3 regions of the Brevibacillus sp. HB1.2 genome follow, and region 2 is predicted to be linked to each of the others. Evidence: riboswitches for the same ligand, from Rfam matches in the RefSeq annotation. Region 2 holds a riboswitch; each other region holds the start of a gene.
The links. A riboswitch is a leader RNA that binds a small molecule or an ion and turns the genes downstream of it on or off. The one in region 2 is predicted to bind lysine.
Positions count from the first base shown of each region.

Region 1: linked by a shared signal. The riboswitch ahead of dapD (2,3,4,5-tetrahydropyridine-2,6-dicarboxylate N-acetyltransferase) and the one ahead of HPY28_RS09500 (aspartate kinase) in region 2 are both predicted to bind lysine.
Region 3: linked by a shared signal. The riboswitch ahead of HPY28_RS21220 (amino acid permease) and the one ahead of HPY28_RS09500 (aspartate kinase) in region 2 are both predicted to bind lysine.

Region 1 covers NZ_JABMIU010000002.1:451,020-455,238, forward strand. Annotated here, with positions in the region: gene HPY28_RS07070 (N-acetyldiaminopimelate deacetylase) at 1-233, opposite strand, end outside; gene HPY28_RS07075 (aspartate aminotransferase family protein) at 237-1,451, opposite strand; gene dapD (2,3,4,5-tetrahydropyridine-2,6-dicarboxylate N-acetyltransferase) at 1,466-2,176, opposite strand; lysine riboswitch at 2,268-2,457, opposite strand; gene HPY28_RS07085 (flavodoxin) at 2,599-3,039, shown strand; gene HPY28_RS07090 (GNAT family N-acetyltransferase) at 3,108-3,656, shown strand; gene HPY28_RS07095 (EcsC family protein) at 3,631-4,219, opposite strand, start outside.
Region 2 covers NZ_JABMIU010000003.1:298,571-302,789, reverse strand. Annotated here, with positions in the region: gene HPY28_RS09505 (YslB family protein) at 231-683, shown strand; gene HPY28_RS09500 (aspartate kinase) at 733-1,974, opposite strand; lysine riboswitch at 2,205-2,392, opposite strand; gene uvrC (excinuclease ABC subunit UvrC) at 2,495-4,219, opposite strand, start outside.
Region 3 covers NZ_JABMIU010000010.1:150,752-154,970, forward strand. Annotated here, with positions in the region: gene HPY28_RS21210 (CGNR zinc finger domain-containing protein) at 1-553, opposite strand, end outside; gene HPY28_RS21215 (DinB family protein) at 722-1,216, shown strand; lysine riboswitch at 1,301-1,486, shown strand; gene HPY28_RS21220 (amino acid permease) at 1,600-3,048, shown strand; gene HPY28_RS21225 (hypothetical protein) at 3,267-4,124, shown strand.

The DNA of each region.
Region 1 (4,219 bases), on a different contig from region 2:
TCCTCTACGATCGGTAGGCCATCCATATCCGTCCGCCAGGCAATTAATCGTTTTGGCTTTGTTCCTGCCAGCTTGACCAAAATGCCTGTCCGCCACGTTTTGATCTCGATTCGCTCCTGGGGCAGCTTTTTCAAATAATCGAGCAAGTATTGTTGCGTCTTCACTTCAGCGAAGCCTGGCTCCGGTATTTGGTGCAAGTCTCGGCGAATTTGTGTAAACAAGGAAGTCGTCATGGTCTACGCCTCCTTTTTCGTACCTGTTCTTGCTGTTAATTGCTCCTCAAACACAGCAAGAAAACGGTCCACATCGGCTTTTGTCAACGTCAGTGGCGGAAGCAGACGAACAATCGTTTTCTGCGTCACGTCAACGAGAATTCCTTCGTCAAGCAATGCTTGCTGCAAGTGGCTTACCTCTTCCGGGGTGGAAGAGAGCGGAATTCCAACCATCAAGCCTTTTCCGCGAAGGGATTGCAGCTGATCTGGAAGACGCGTTCGCAGCGCTTCCAAGCCCGCCCACAGGTACGCAATCACTTCTTCTACGTGAGCGCTGAAGGCTGGATCAAGCAATTCGTCCAACACGACATTCCCTAGGGCAGCAGACAGTGGCGATGGTGCAAAAGTCGTTCCGTGATCCCCCGGTTTGAACTGGTTCATCAGCTTTGGGCCAGCGATGACACCGCCGAGGGGAAGCCCTCCCCCTATGCCTTTGGCAAAAAGGATCAGGTCTGGCGTTACGCCTGCATGCTCATAAGCAAACAGCTTTCCTGTTCTGCCCATTCCTGTCTGGATCTCGTCCATGACAAAGAGCATGCCTTCATGTTCACAGATCGCAGCTACCTCTCGCAAGAACGCTTCCGTTAACGGCACGACACCGCCAGAACCCAAGACTGGCTCCATGAGGACCGCAGCGGGTCTTGCTTCCTGGCAAATCGCTCGCAATCCTTCCGTGTCTTCCACATCCAGTTCATAAACAGGAAAAGCCGGCTGAGGAAAGTCTTGATAGACGTGAGCCTGCCTCGTCAGACGCACTGCTCCGAGTGTTCGCCCGTGAAAACTGTTGCGTAAGACAACGATGCCTTCACGACCTGCTCCCTCGTTCTTCGTCCATTTGTGAATCAGCTTGATCGCAGACTCTGTAGCCTCTGCACCAGAGTTGGTGAAAAACACTTTTCCACTAATGCTGTTCGCAACCAAACGCTCGGCCAAACGAATAGCGGGCTTATTTAAAAATACATTGGAAATATGCAAGAAGCGCTCTCCCTGCTCACGCAGAGCCTGTACAATGCGCGGATGAGAATGCCCCAGAACGTTTACCGCGAGTCCGGTAAACAAGTCGAGGTAGCTCTTTCCATTCGTATCGTACAAGTAATTTCCTTCGCCTTTTTCTATGGCAATCGGAAGTCTTTTGTAAGAGGAGACGATATATTGTTCATCGAGCGAACGCCAGTCCATGTGCACTCTCTCCCTTACAGCTGACGTAGCTCCTGCTTGATCTCTGTCTTGGAACGAGTTTTTTCATCGATTTGCTTGATCACACGAGCAGGCGTTCCCGCAACTACTACGTATGGAGGTACATCTTCAATCACGACAGCACCCGCTGCAACGACAGCACCTTTTCCTACGCGAACACCTTCCAGAATGACAGCATTTGCTCCGATGACAACATCGTCTTCGACAACAACTGGCTGTGCAGATGGTGGCTCGATAACGCCTGCGATAACCGATCCAGCGCCGATGTGGCAGTTTTTCCCGATGGTTCCACGTCCACCTACAACAACATTCATGTCGATCATCGTACCTTCACCGATAACTGCGCCGATGTTAATGGAAGCACCCATCATGATGACCGCATTGTTACCGATTGTCACTTGGTCACGGATAATTGCGCCTGGCTCAATACGTGCTTGAATTCCTTTTGTATCCAGCAATGGAATAGCGGAGTTGCGGCGGTCGCTTTCTACCACATAATCTTCAATTTTGTCTGCGTTAGCAGCGAGCACTGGCTCAATCTCTTTCCACTCACCAAAAACAACACCAGTAGGACCAGTAATGAAGGCTTTGGAGCTCGCACCAAAGTCGATTCCCTCCAGGTTCCCTTTCACATATACCTTCACTGGTGTTTTCTTTTCGCTTTTTTGAATAAACGCGATAATTTCGTTGGCATCCATCATGTTCATGGTTACATCCTCCTCAAAATAACAGCATGGTAAATCAAAAAAAGCAATGAGTGCATTCGCTATCTCATTGCTCTTACTACTACAGAAGCAAATCATAAATAGCGCTCCACAAAAAGACTTTAGGTCCCTTGTGACAGGATGATCATTTTTCATGAGACACCCCAGCCTGTGCTACGTAGGGGCATAGCATAAGCTTCGGCGCTTTAGCCTTTCTTCCTTCTCCTGCCCCCTGGCAGATTGCGAAAAGACTTACTCTTCTTCGGCGCACCTCTATTTAGAGTACATTATTATAATTTTATTTAACTCTACCAAAATCAATGAAACGTGGCAATAAGAAAAAAGTTATTGACAACGATTCTCATTTTCATTATTTTTATTGATGAGAATGATACTCATTATCTGAATTGGAGGTTTTACGTTTTATGAGCATTTTGATGGTATACGCGAGCATGACAGGGAATACTCAAGAAATTGCTGAAGCAATTGCAGAAGGTATTCGTTCAACTGGTGCTGAGCTGGAGATAAAAGAAGTGATGGATGCGAACGCAAAAGAACTCGAAGCTTACGACGGAATCTTGCTTGGTGCCTACACATGGGGCGACGGTGAACTGCCAGACGAATGCCTGGATTTTTATGAGGAAATGGACAATATTGACCTCAGCGGGAAAAAGGTTGTTGCTTTTGGCTCTTGCGACTCCGCTTACGAGCATGTCGGTGCAGCTGTTGATATTTTGCTGAAAAAGGCGAGCGAGCGTGGTGCGGAAACTCCTCTGGAAGGTTTGAAAATCGAGCTTTCTCCTACTGCAAAAGAAGTGGAAACGTGCAAAGCATTTGGGGTGTCATTTGTTGAATTGCTCGGCTAATTGATGTTTCCCAAATACTCTGGCACATGCTATACTATCAATCCAACTTTTTAAGGAGGATTGATCTCATGTCACTACATACGGACGAGATTCTCTTACGGCCTCTCCAACAACAAGACGCAGCCGAGCTCCTAGAGCTTCGGCTGCGTAATCATGACTTTCTCCAACCATTTGAACCAATCCGCCCCGCTTCATTTCTGACCCTCATAGGACAGCAAGAACAGATTTCACAAGCGCAGATTGATTTTGAACGTGGTACTGCCTATGCTTTCGGCGTATTCTCCCGAGAATCCGGAAAGATGATTGGACGTGTAGCGTTGTCGAATGTCGCACGTGGCGCATGGCAAAATGCGACGATTGGCTACTTTATGGATCAGGCGTGCAATGGCAAAGGTTATACGACATCAGCAGTAAATCTCGCCCTCCGCTTTGCTTTAACGGATGCTGGGCTGCACAGAGTACAAGCTGCTGTTATGCCTCGCAATCAAGCTTCCATTCGCGTCTTGGAAAAAAACCGTTTTCGCCAGGAAGGGCTTTCGTTACGCTTTTTGCAAATTAACGGTGTATGGGAAGACCATCTCCTGTACGCTCTTACTGCTGAGGAGTGGGCTCAGTAATTTCCTCCCTCATTTCGCTCTCTCGTAGCCGCTCCAGGATACGCCGTTTGCGGTACAGCATCATCCCCGCTTCGGCGACATCCTGTACGGTTGAACGGTTCAAATACGCCCCGAACAAAACACCTGCAATCGGCACCATTTGAAACAATTTTTTCCACCCAAAGTTTTCTGTGTACGTTACCACGACTTCACGCCATCCTTGCAATTGAGCCATAACCTCTCTCTGCGCATTTGGATCATCAAAGCGGGAGAGCTCAGCGAGTATCGCTTTTTTCCCTACAATGTCTGATGAAGCAAACTGCAAGCATTTGACGACAAACAGCCGCTCTCTTTTCTCTTCAGGTCGATAGCCATAGGCAAGAGCCATCTCTTGTAATACTTTAAGGGATGTCCCCATCAATAAAGGGATATCGATCGCGAGGGTAAAAATCCCTCCGAAGCCAGTCGTGGCACCTTGTACCGTGGCAAAATTCGCACGTGAATCCTTTAACTCCATTGCGACATCATTCATGATCGTAAGCGGTACAGCGGCAATCTTTTCTTTGTCAACAACAGACGCCCCC
Region 2 (4,219 bases):
TGCGTTCGCTAGATCACATGAATTTGTCGGAATGTGTCAAAATCCGAGAAAAAGTTGGGCAAAACTTTGACCAAATCCAATTGTACTCTTGTCGACACATAGCGTCAAGACAATCAATGTACTAAATACATTGATAGAATAACTTTGTTTAGTCCAGCTATTTTTTCTATTAAGATGTCATGAATGCGAGTCCCTCCTCATAATCTAGTACAGACAGGAGGGAAGCACATATGAAAGAGAAGGATCAGCTTGCAGCACTGTTGCCGCCAGAGACCATTCCCTATGCGGAAAGAATGAATATGCCCTATCTTGGCTATCATCTTCTACGCGAAACGTTGACTAGCACCCTGCTAGGCGATAGTGAAAACCATATTCTCTATTGGATTGGAAAAAATATGGGCCGCCAAATCCCCATTCAATCTGCAACAGGCCCGATTATGCCTTTTATTCGGCTCGGATTAGGCCAGCTCGACGTCGTGGAGGAGTCCGGGCAAACTATCGTCTATTCGCTTACTCATTCCATTTTTAGCTACCAGTCTATCGAAAGACTAGGATTCAGTCTTTCTTTTGAGGCTGGGATCATTGCTGGTATGATTGAGCAATGGAAAGAAAGAGAAGCGTTCAGCAAAATCGAAATGGAAAGCTCCTCTGACATACGTATATCTGTACAAGTGGCGTCATGAAGAAAATGCCCCCTCTACCTATAACAAAGGGAGAGGGAGCATCCATGTTTTATACTCCGTGCACGACCGCGGTTTCCTCGACATCCAGACCATATGCCGAATGAAGACTGCGAACAGCCAGCTCCGTCAAGGCTGCTGGAATGACACAAGAAACCTTGATATCAGACGTAGATACCATTTTAATAGAAATTTCTTTTTCTGCCAGGACACGGAACATTTCGGCAGCTACCCCTGGATTATTGATCATGCCTGAGCCAACAATCGATACCTTGGTCAAGCCTTCCTCGAAATCGACTTTTTCAAAGCCAAGCTCGTTTTTGTTTCTGTCCAGCGTATCCAGTGCTTTTTTCAGGTCATCCGCTGCAACTGTAAAAGAAATATTCGTAACAGACGCATCATAAGAGCTTTGGATAATGATATCGACGTTCACCTGATTGTCCGCCAGCGTATTGAACAGACGGGAGAGCGTCCCGACCTTGGCAGGCATGCCGACAACCGTGATTTTGGCTACATCTTCATCGTGTGCAACTCCACTTACTACTCTTCCTGTTTCCATGTTGGCAACCTCCTCAACGTACGTACCATCTTCGGCAGTAAAGCTGGAGCGGACGACCAGCCTTACCTTGTATTTTTTCGCAGCCTCTACTGACCTTGGATGAAGAACCCCTGCACCGAGGTTCGCCAACTCCAGCATCTCATCATACGAGATCGTATCCAGCTTGCTCGCAGCTGGAACCACTCGCGGATCAGCTGTATACACCCCGGACACGTCTGTAAAGATTTCGCATTTCTCAGCGTTCAAGCTCGCTGCGAGTGTAACCGCAGATGTATCCGATCCACCGCGGCCGAGCGTCGTAATTTCACCTTCGTCACTGATCCCTTGGAATCCTGCCACGATCACCACACGACCACGGCCGAGCTCGGATTGAATCCGCTCTGGATCAATCTGCTTGATCCGTGCTCTTCCGTGAATCGCCTCCGTGGTGATTCCAGCCTGCCAGCCCGTAAGAGAAATGGCGTCGTAGCCTTTTGTATGCAAGGCCATCGACAAAAGCGCGATCGATACCTGCTCCCCCGTGGTCAGCAGCATATCCATTTCACGCTCGGATGGGTATGCGCTTATCTGCTTGGCCATATCTACCAACACGTCAGTAGATTTGCCCATTGCAGAAACAACGACTACCACATCATGCCCTTCCTCTTTGTAGCTGACAATTCGATCCGCAACTCGTAAAATTCGCTCAATGGTACCTACAGAGGTGCCTCCATATTTCTGCACGATCAACCCCATGCGGCTTCTCTCCCTTTTTCTCATATCCAATGTTGGTATTTATCTCGTATCGTATGGTTTTTCACTATTCTCTCTATAAGGAAAAATCTTGCATTTTATTTTACAAAAAAGGCACCGACAAGGAATAAGACCTGCCGCTGCCTACTGTTTCGACATACCGGTTCCTCCCTCCCAATACACGCGGACAACGAAGATTGACAGTCATCACCATCAAAACTCACATTGACACACCGTGAGATAGCTCTCCATCTGACAATTGGTCATTGTGCAGATGACAGTCCTGCATTTGTTCAACGCAGACCCAGCATGGAGAAAAGCGGGTTTCCCTCCACACTTCGGCGAATTCCCCTTTCCCGTCCCCTTCACAGATTCCCGATCTCAGGGTGGTACTCTTGGTTTTCGCGCCTCTACCTCACTCCATAATGGAAGTGAGGCTAACTATTCTGTTTGAATCGGATTATATCATGAGTCTAAAAATGGATCAATTCCTTTTTAGAGGTTGTTCAAAAAGTTACATGTGCTATGTGTCCAGCTTGCGCAGATGCCCGATGATTTCTTTTGCCAGCTTGTCACCGATCCCTAATTGGCGGAAGTCTTCAACGGTCGCCTCTCGCATTTTTTTCAACGAGCCAAAATGAGAGAACAACAGCTTGCGTCGCTTCTCACCGATACCCGGGATCTCATCTAACTGCGAGGAGAGCATCGTTTTTGTCCGGGATTGTCTGTGGAATGTAATAACAAAACGGTGGACTTCATCTTGGATGCGCTGCAACAAATAAAACTCATAGCTATCACGTCTAAGATTCACAGGCTCTGGCGGATCTCCGTACATGAGCTGAGCGGTACGGTGCTTCTCGTCCTTCGCAAGTCCACAGACGGGAATATAGAGACCCAGCTCGTTTTCCAGCACGTCCATAGCCGCACTGATTTGGCCTTTTCCACCATCGATCACTATCAGGTCAGGCATCGGCTGGTTTTCTTTCAGCAGGCGTGAGTAACGACGGCGAACCACTTCGCGCATGGAGCCGTAATCATCTGGCCCCTCGACGGTTTTGATCTTGAATTTGCGGTATTCCTTTTTGTCAGGGCGACCATCTGTAAACACAATCATTGCAGACACAGGCTCTGTTCCCTGAATGTTGGAGTTGTCAAACGCTTCAATTCGATGAGGAACCGGAATCCCTAAAATGTGACCAAGATTGTGTACCGCTTGGACTGTACGAGCATCGTCCTTGGACATCAGCGCGAACTTCTCCTGCAAAGCAATACGGGCGTTCTCGGAAGCCATCTTCACGAGCTCATGCTTTTTGCCTCTTTTCGGAGCATGGACTTTGATGCCCAGCCACTCACCCAAAAGCTCCGGTTCACTCTCTTGCGGGAGCAAAATTTCTTTTGGTAGCGCATTTTGTTTATCGTAGTAGAACTGGCTCACATAAGACATAAAGTCCTCGGTTTCGCTTCCATAGTATGGAAAGGAAGTCGTCTGACGCTCGATCATCTTCCCTTTTCGCATGTAGAACACTTGAATGCACATCCAGCCTTTTTCCACAGCAAATCCGATAATATCGCGGTCTACCGTATCCGTGAACGTGATCTTCTGCTTCTCCATCACCGCTTCGATGCTCTTGATCTGATCGCGATATTCCTTGGCTCGTTCGAACTCCATGTTTTCAGCGGCTTGCAGCATTTTTTCCGTGAGAGTTTGCTTCATTTCCTCGTGGCCACCATCGAGGAACCGGCTGATTTCATCCACCAAACGCTGATTTTCCTCTGCCGATACCTCGTACACACAGGGCGCTAAACATTGTCCCAAATGGTAGTAAAGACAAACCTGCTTGGGCATATTGCGGCACTTGCGCAACGGATAGAGGCGATCCAGCAGCTTCTTCACCTCGGAGGCATCTCCGGCATTCGGATACGGACCGAAATACTTGGCTTTATCTTTTAATACCTTACGGGTAATCTCCAGGCGTGGCTGCGCCTCATTCGTAATTTTGATGTACGGATACGTCTTGTCGTCGCGGAGCATGACATTGTAACGCGGATCGTGCTCCTTGATCAGGTTGCACTCGAGGATGAGCGCCTCAATCGCGGAGGATACCACAATGTACTCAAAGTCCACGATTTCACTGACCAACAGCTGCGTCTTCCCGTTATGACTGCCTGTAAAATAAGAGCGGACGCGGTTTTTCAGTACCTTGGCTTTTCCTACGTAAATGATTTCCCCGCTCGCATTTTTCATCAG
Region 3 (4,219 bases), on a different contig from region 2:
CTTTTTCCTTCTGTCGCTCCCGAAAACGGCGCACCTTCATCAGGTTTCCGCACATTTTGTCATCACACCAGCGGCGCACCCGGTTGCGGCTTTCATCATAAAACACCCAGCGGCAATCCTCGTTGTCACATATTTTGATTCGCTCCAAATGCTGCTGGGCAAGCAGCTCCGCGAAAGAAGCCGCAATTTGTGCCATGACGAGAGGCCAGCCCTCTGTTGAGCTGGATTGCTTTTGCCCGTAGCCGCCCTCCTCATCTACATACAACACCTGTATATGAAAAGGGGCCTGAGCCAAAGCTCTGTTCAATTCCGCAAGATCGTCCTCTTGGATTCGGTCTCCACGGACAACAGCTTCCAGCATACGTCTCAAACGTTCGCGCAGCTGCAAAAGGGAAGCGGCACACTCCTCATTTATCGGAAGCGGAGCGGTTAGCTTGTATGTTTGCAAAAAGGATGACAGCCATTCCTGGTTCTCCAAACGATTTTCCGCACGACCAGAACCACGCCAATCCCGCCAATCACTATTTAAAAAATCGATACAAAGCCAGTCCATGTCATTATCTCTCCTGACGAAACCCTACATTTTTCTCTCTTGTATGACTATACAGAATATGGTAATATCTCTTTGTAACTATCGTAATCAAATTAACTGGTTACATCTTCATTTCTTACTGCTATTATAGCGTTTCATCAATCTGTTTCACAGACGAGGAGGAAGCGTATGAATCGGAAGGATTTGCTTTTGCATGGATGGGAATGTACGTATGACAAGGAAGACTGGTATCCACCCTTAAAAGAAGCGCTTTCCAGAGTATCAGCAGCCGAGGCCAGCTGGCGCCCTGTGGGAGAAGCAGCCAACACGATCTGGGAAAACATCAGCCACCTTCTTTATTACAAAGAACGCCTGTTGCATCGTCTATTGGGCACTGAATTTCCTAGCTCGGCTGAGACGAACGATGATACCTTCATCCCGTCCGGCGGTCCGGATGACGAAGACGCTTGGCAAGCTACCCTCTTGCGCATGGAAAGCGTCCATCGCCACATTCATGAAAAGCTTTCCTTGCTGACGGATGAGGATTTAAACCAGACGGCTACTTATACGCCCATTTACCAAACCGTGATGAGTCTGGTCCTGCATGATGCGTTTCATACGGGACAAATTGTCCAAATTCGCAAGTTACAAGGCTCTTGGCCTGCCAGACGCTCATTTGAATAACAAAATTTCACATTGATTAATCATAAACAATCCTTTATAGTTGATAAATCACATAATTTCATACATGTTATCCTCATCTTTCACGGTGAGGATAGAGGTCGCGGCTTTTATATCATCCTGTACGAGATTCAGAGAAAATCAATGACTCCAGGTAAGGAAAATCCGCCGAAGCTCATATCGCGTCTCTGTGCGATTGGGTTGGGGCTGTACTCGAAAGGGGCAGAACTGTCACGTTTGCATGCCAAGCAAGCGTGGTGAGCTATCTTCAGTGAAGGCTTGGTGGGGATTGGATGATACCGCCCTATGCCATTTTTTTGGCTATGGCGGTTTTTTCGTTTCCGACCTTCCTTCTCAAAAATCAAGAAAGGTCGTGCAAGTAGCTTATGTCACAAAATCAATTGCAACGTGGTTTAAAAGCCCGACACCTGACGATGATCGCCATCGGCGGCTCGATTGGGACGGGATTGTTTCTCGCGAGCGGAGGCTCGATTCATTCCGCCGGACCTGGTGGAGCTTTAGTTGCCTATCTCGCCATTAGTATCATGGTTTACTTTTTAATGACCAGCTTGGGGGAAATGGCGGCCTTCATGCCTGTTTCTGGTTCGTTTTCGACCTATGCCACACGGTTCGTCGATCCATCTCTCGGCTTTGCTCTCGGCTGGAACTACTGGTACAACTGGGCCATTACCATTGCCGTCGAGCTGTCAGCTTCCGCACTCATTATGAAATATTGGTTCCCGGATACCCCAGCGATATTGTGGAGCGCTTTGTTCCTCGGATTGCTGTTTGCCTTGAATCTCCTGTCTGTGAAAGCCTATGGAGAATCTGAATATTGGTTCGCCTTGATTAAAGTAGTAACGGTAATCGTCTTTATTATTGTTGGTGTGTTGATGATTTTTGGCATTATGGGCGGCCAAGCAGTCGGCCTCCAAAACTTCACCAAAGGCGACGCGCCATTCAATGGCGGCTTCATGGCCCTGCTCGGTGTCTTTATGATTGCCGGATTCTCTTTCCAAGGGACAGAGCTCGTTGGTGTCGCAGCTGGGGAGAGCGAAGACCCTGCCCGCAACATTCCGAAGGCCATCCGTCAAATTTTTTGGCGCATCCTACTCTTCTATATCCTCGCTATTTTGATCATCGGGTTGTTGGTTCCATACGATAATCCAAATCTGATCAGTGGCGACCTTACGGATATTGCGATCAGTCCGTTTACGATTGTTTTTGAAAATGCCGGATTTGCTTTTGCAGCATCCGTCATGAATGCCGTTATTCTTACGTCTGTATTGTCTGCTGGAAACTCTGGCATGTACGCCTCTACACGCATGCTGTGGAACTTGGCGAAAGAAGGAAACGCACCAAAATGGTTCGCAAAAGTAACAAGTAACGGCGTACCGATCAATGCCTTGATCTTGACTGCGCTCGTCGGCGCCCTTGCTTTTCTGTCCTCTCTGTTTGGGGAAGGCGAAGTGTACGTCTGGCTTCTAAATGCTTCCGGTATGTCAGGTTTCATCGCTTGGCTGGGCATTGCCATTAGTCACTACCGTTTCCGTAAAGCGTTTATCGCTCAGGGTCGTGACTTAAGCGAATTGCCTTATCGGGCAAAGTGGTTCCCGTTTGGACCGATTTTTGCCTTCATCATTTGCTGTATCGTTATTATTGGGCAAAACTACTCCGCATTCATGGGTGGAACGGTTGACTGGTATGGCGTCCTGGTCTCTTACATTGGCCTGCCACTCTTCTTAATCGTTTGGCTCGCTTATAAAATTACCAAAAAGACCGAGCTCGTCCCTCTTGAACAAGTAGACTTCAGCATGGATGAGCACACGAAATAATCGAAGAAATAAGTACGGACTTCCGTTCAGATAACGGAAGTCCTTTTTCATGTTTGCCAGCATATTAAAAACTGCCCAAAAATTGCCGATAGTATAGACAAGAAGCCATTGAGATCCGTTTCCTTCCGTTCTCACAACTCATACCAGTCATCTGATATAAGGTAACCAGATCTCCTGCCATCACGACTGAACATGAATCCATGTGAGGAGAGTAGAACATGCACATCCAATCGAATACCCGCTACCTAACCCCCCAGCTTTCAACTAACCAACTTGCACCCAAAATGGTGACAGGAACTCGTCTAGCATTGCCCGAGAACGATACAGTAGACCTTCGTTCTCACAAGGCACGAGAGCTCCCTGCTGATGTCATCGAGCATCACAGTGTCCAATTTTTCTTTAACACAGAGATTAATGAGCGTTTGGATAAAATTTTTGCAGATAAACCACCCGAGGCTCGCAAAGCCTTTGACCACATCCTGGAGCAAAACTTTTTCAACTCCCCATCCACCTACTCCGATGAAGAAAGAGCTGCTTTGGTAGAAGTCGGTTTAACCCAAGGCAAATATTTGGCAGACCAATACATGGCTGATGAAAATGCTGCTGAATTTTTGGATACCCTCCATTTGCTCGCTGGCGTTGCCAAAACACGAAAGGTTGACCCTGCAACCGGCAGTGTCAGCTACGTAGAGCTTCCGCAAAAACCACATGGGGCGCCGAGCGACTATGTTAACCCGTCCAAGCTGATGGAGCGGTATGACCCGGAAGCCTACAAAAAAATGCATGCGGCTACCAATCAAACAGAGAAAGTAAGCATGCTGATTCAATTCGTCAAAAAGCTGCAACATCGACCAGACTGGATCTCTCAATACCGGAACGAACAAGCTACGCTTCTTTCCGATTTAAAAAATACGAAAATCACTAACCGCTTTGAGAATGTAAATACAAAGGACGACACTGAATTTGTTCGTCGAATGAATACGCTCGCTGAAAATGCTTCCTTTTCTACCTTCACACCATTGCTTCAAACGAATCTTGCCTCTTTTATGAAGATCTTGACCAAGAAAACAAGTTAACTACACAAAGATGATGGACACAGCCTCCTCCCGAACTTCCCTGGGACTGGGGCTCTTTTTTTGTGTAGCTGATGGACATACTAACCCGTAAAGGA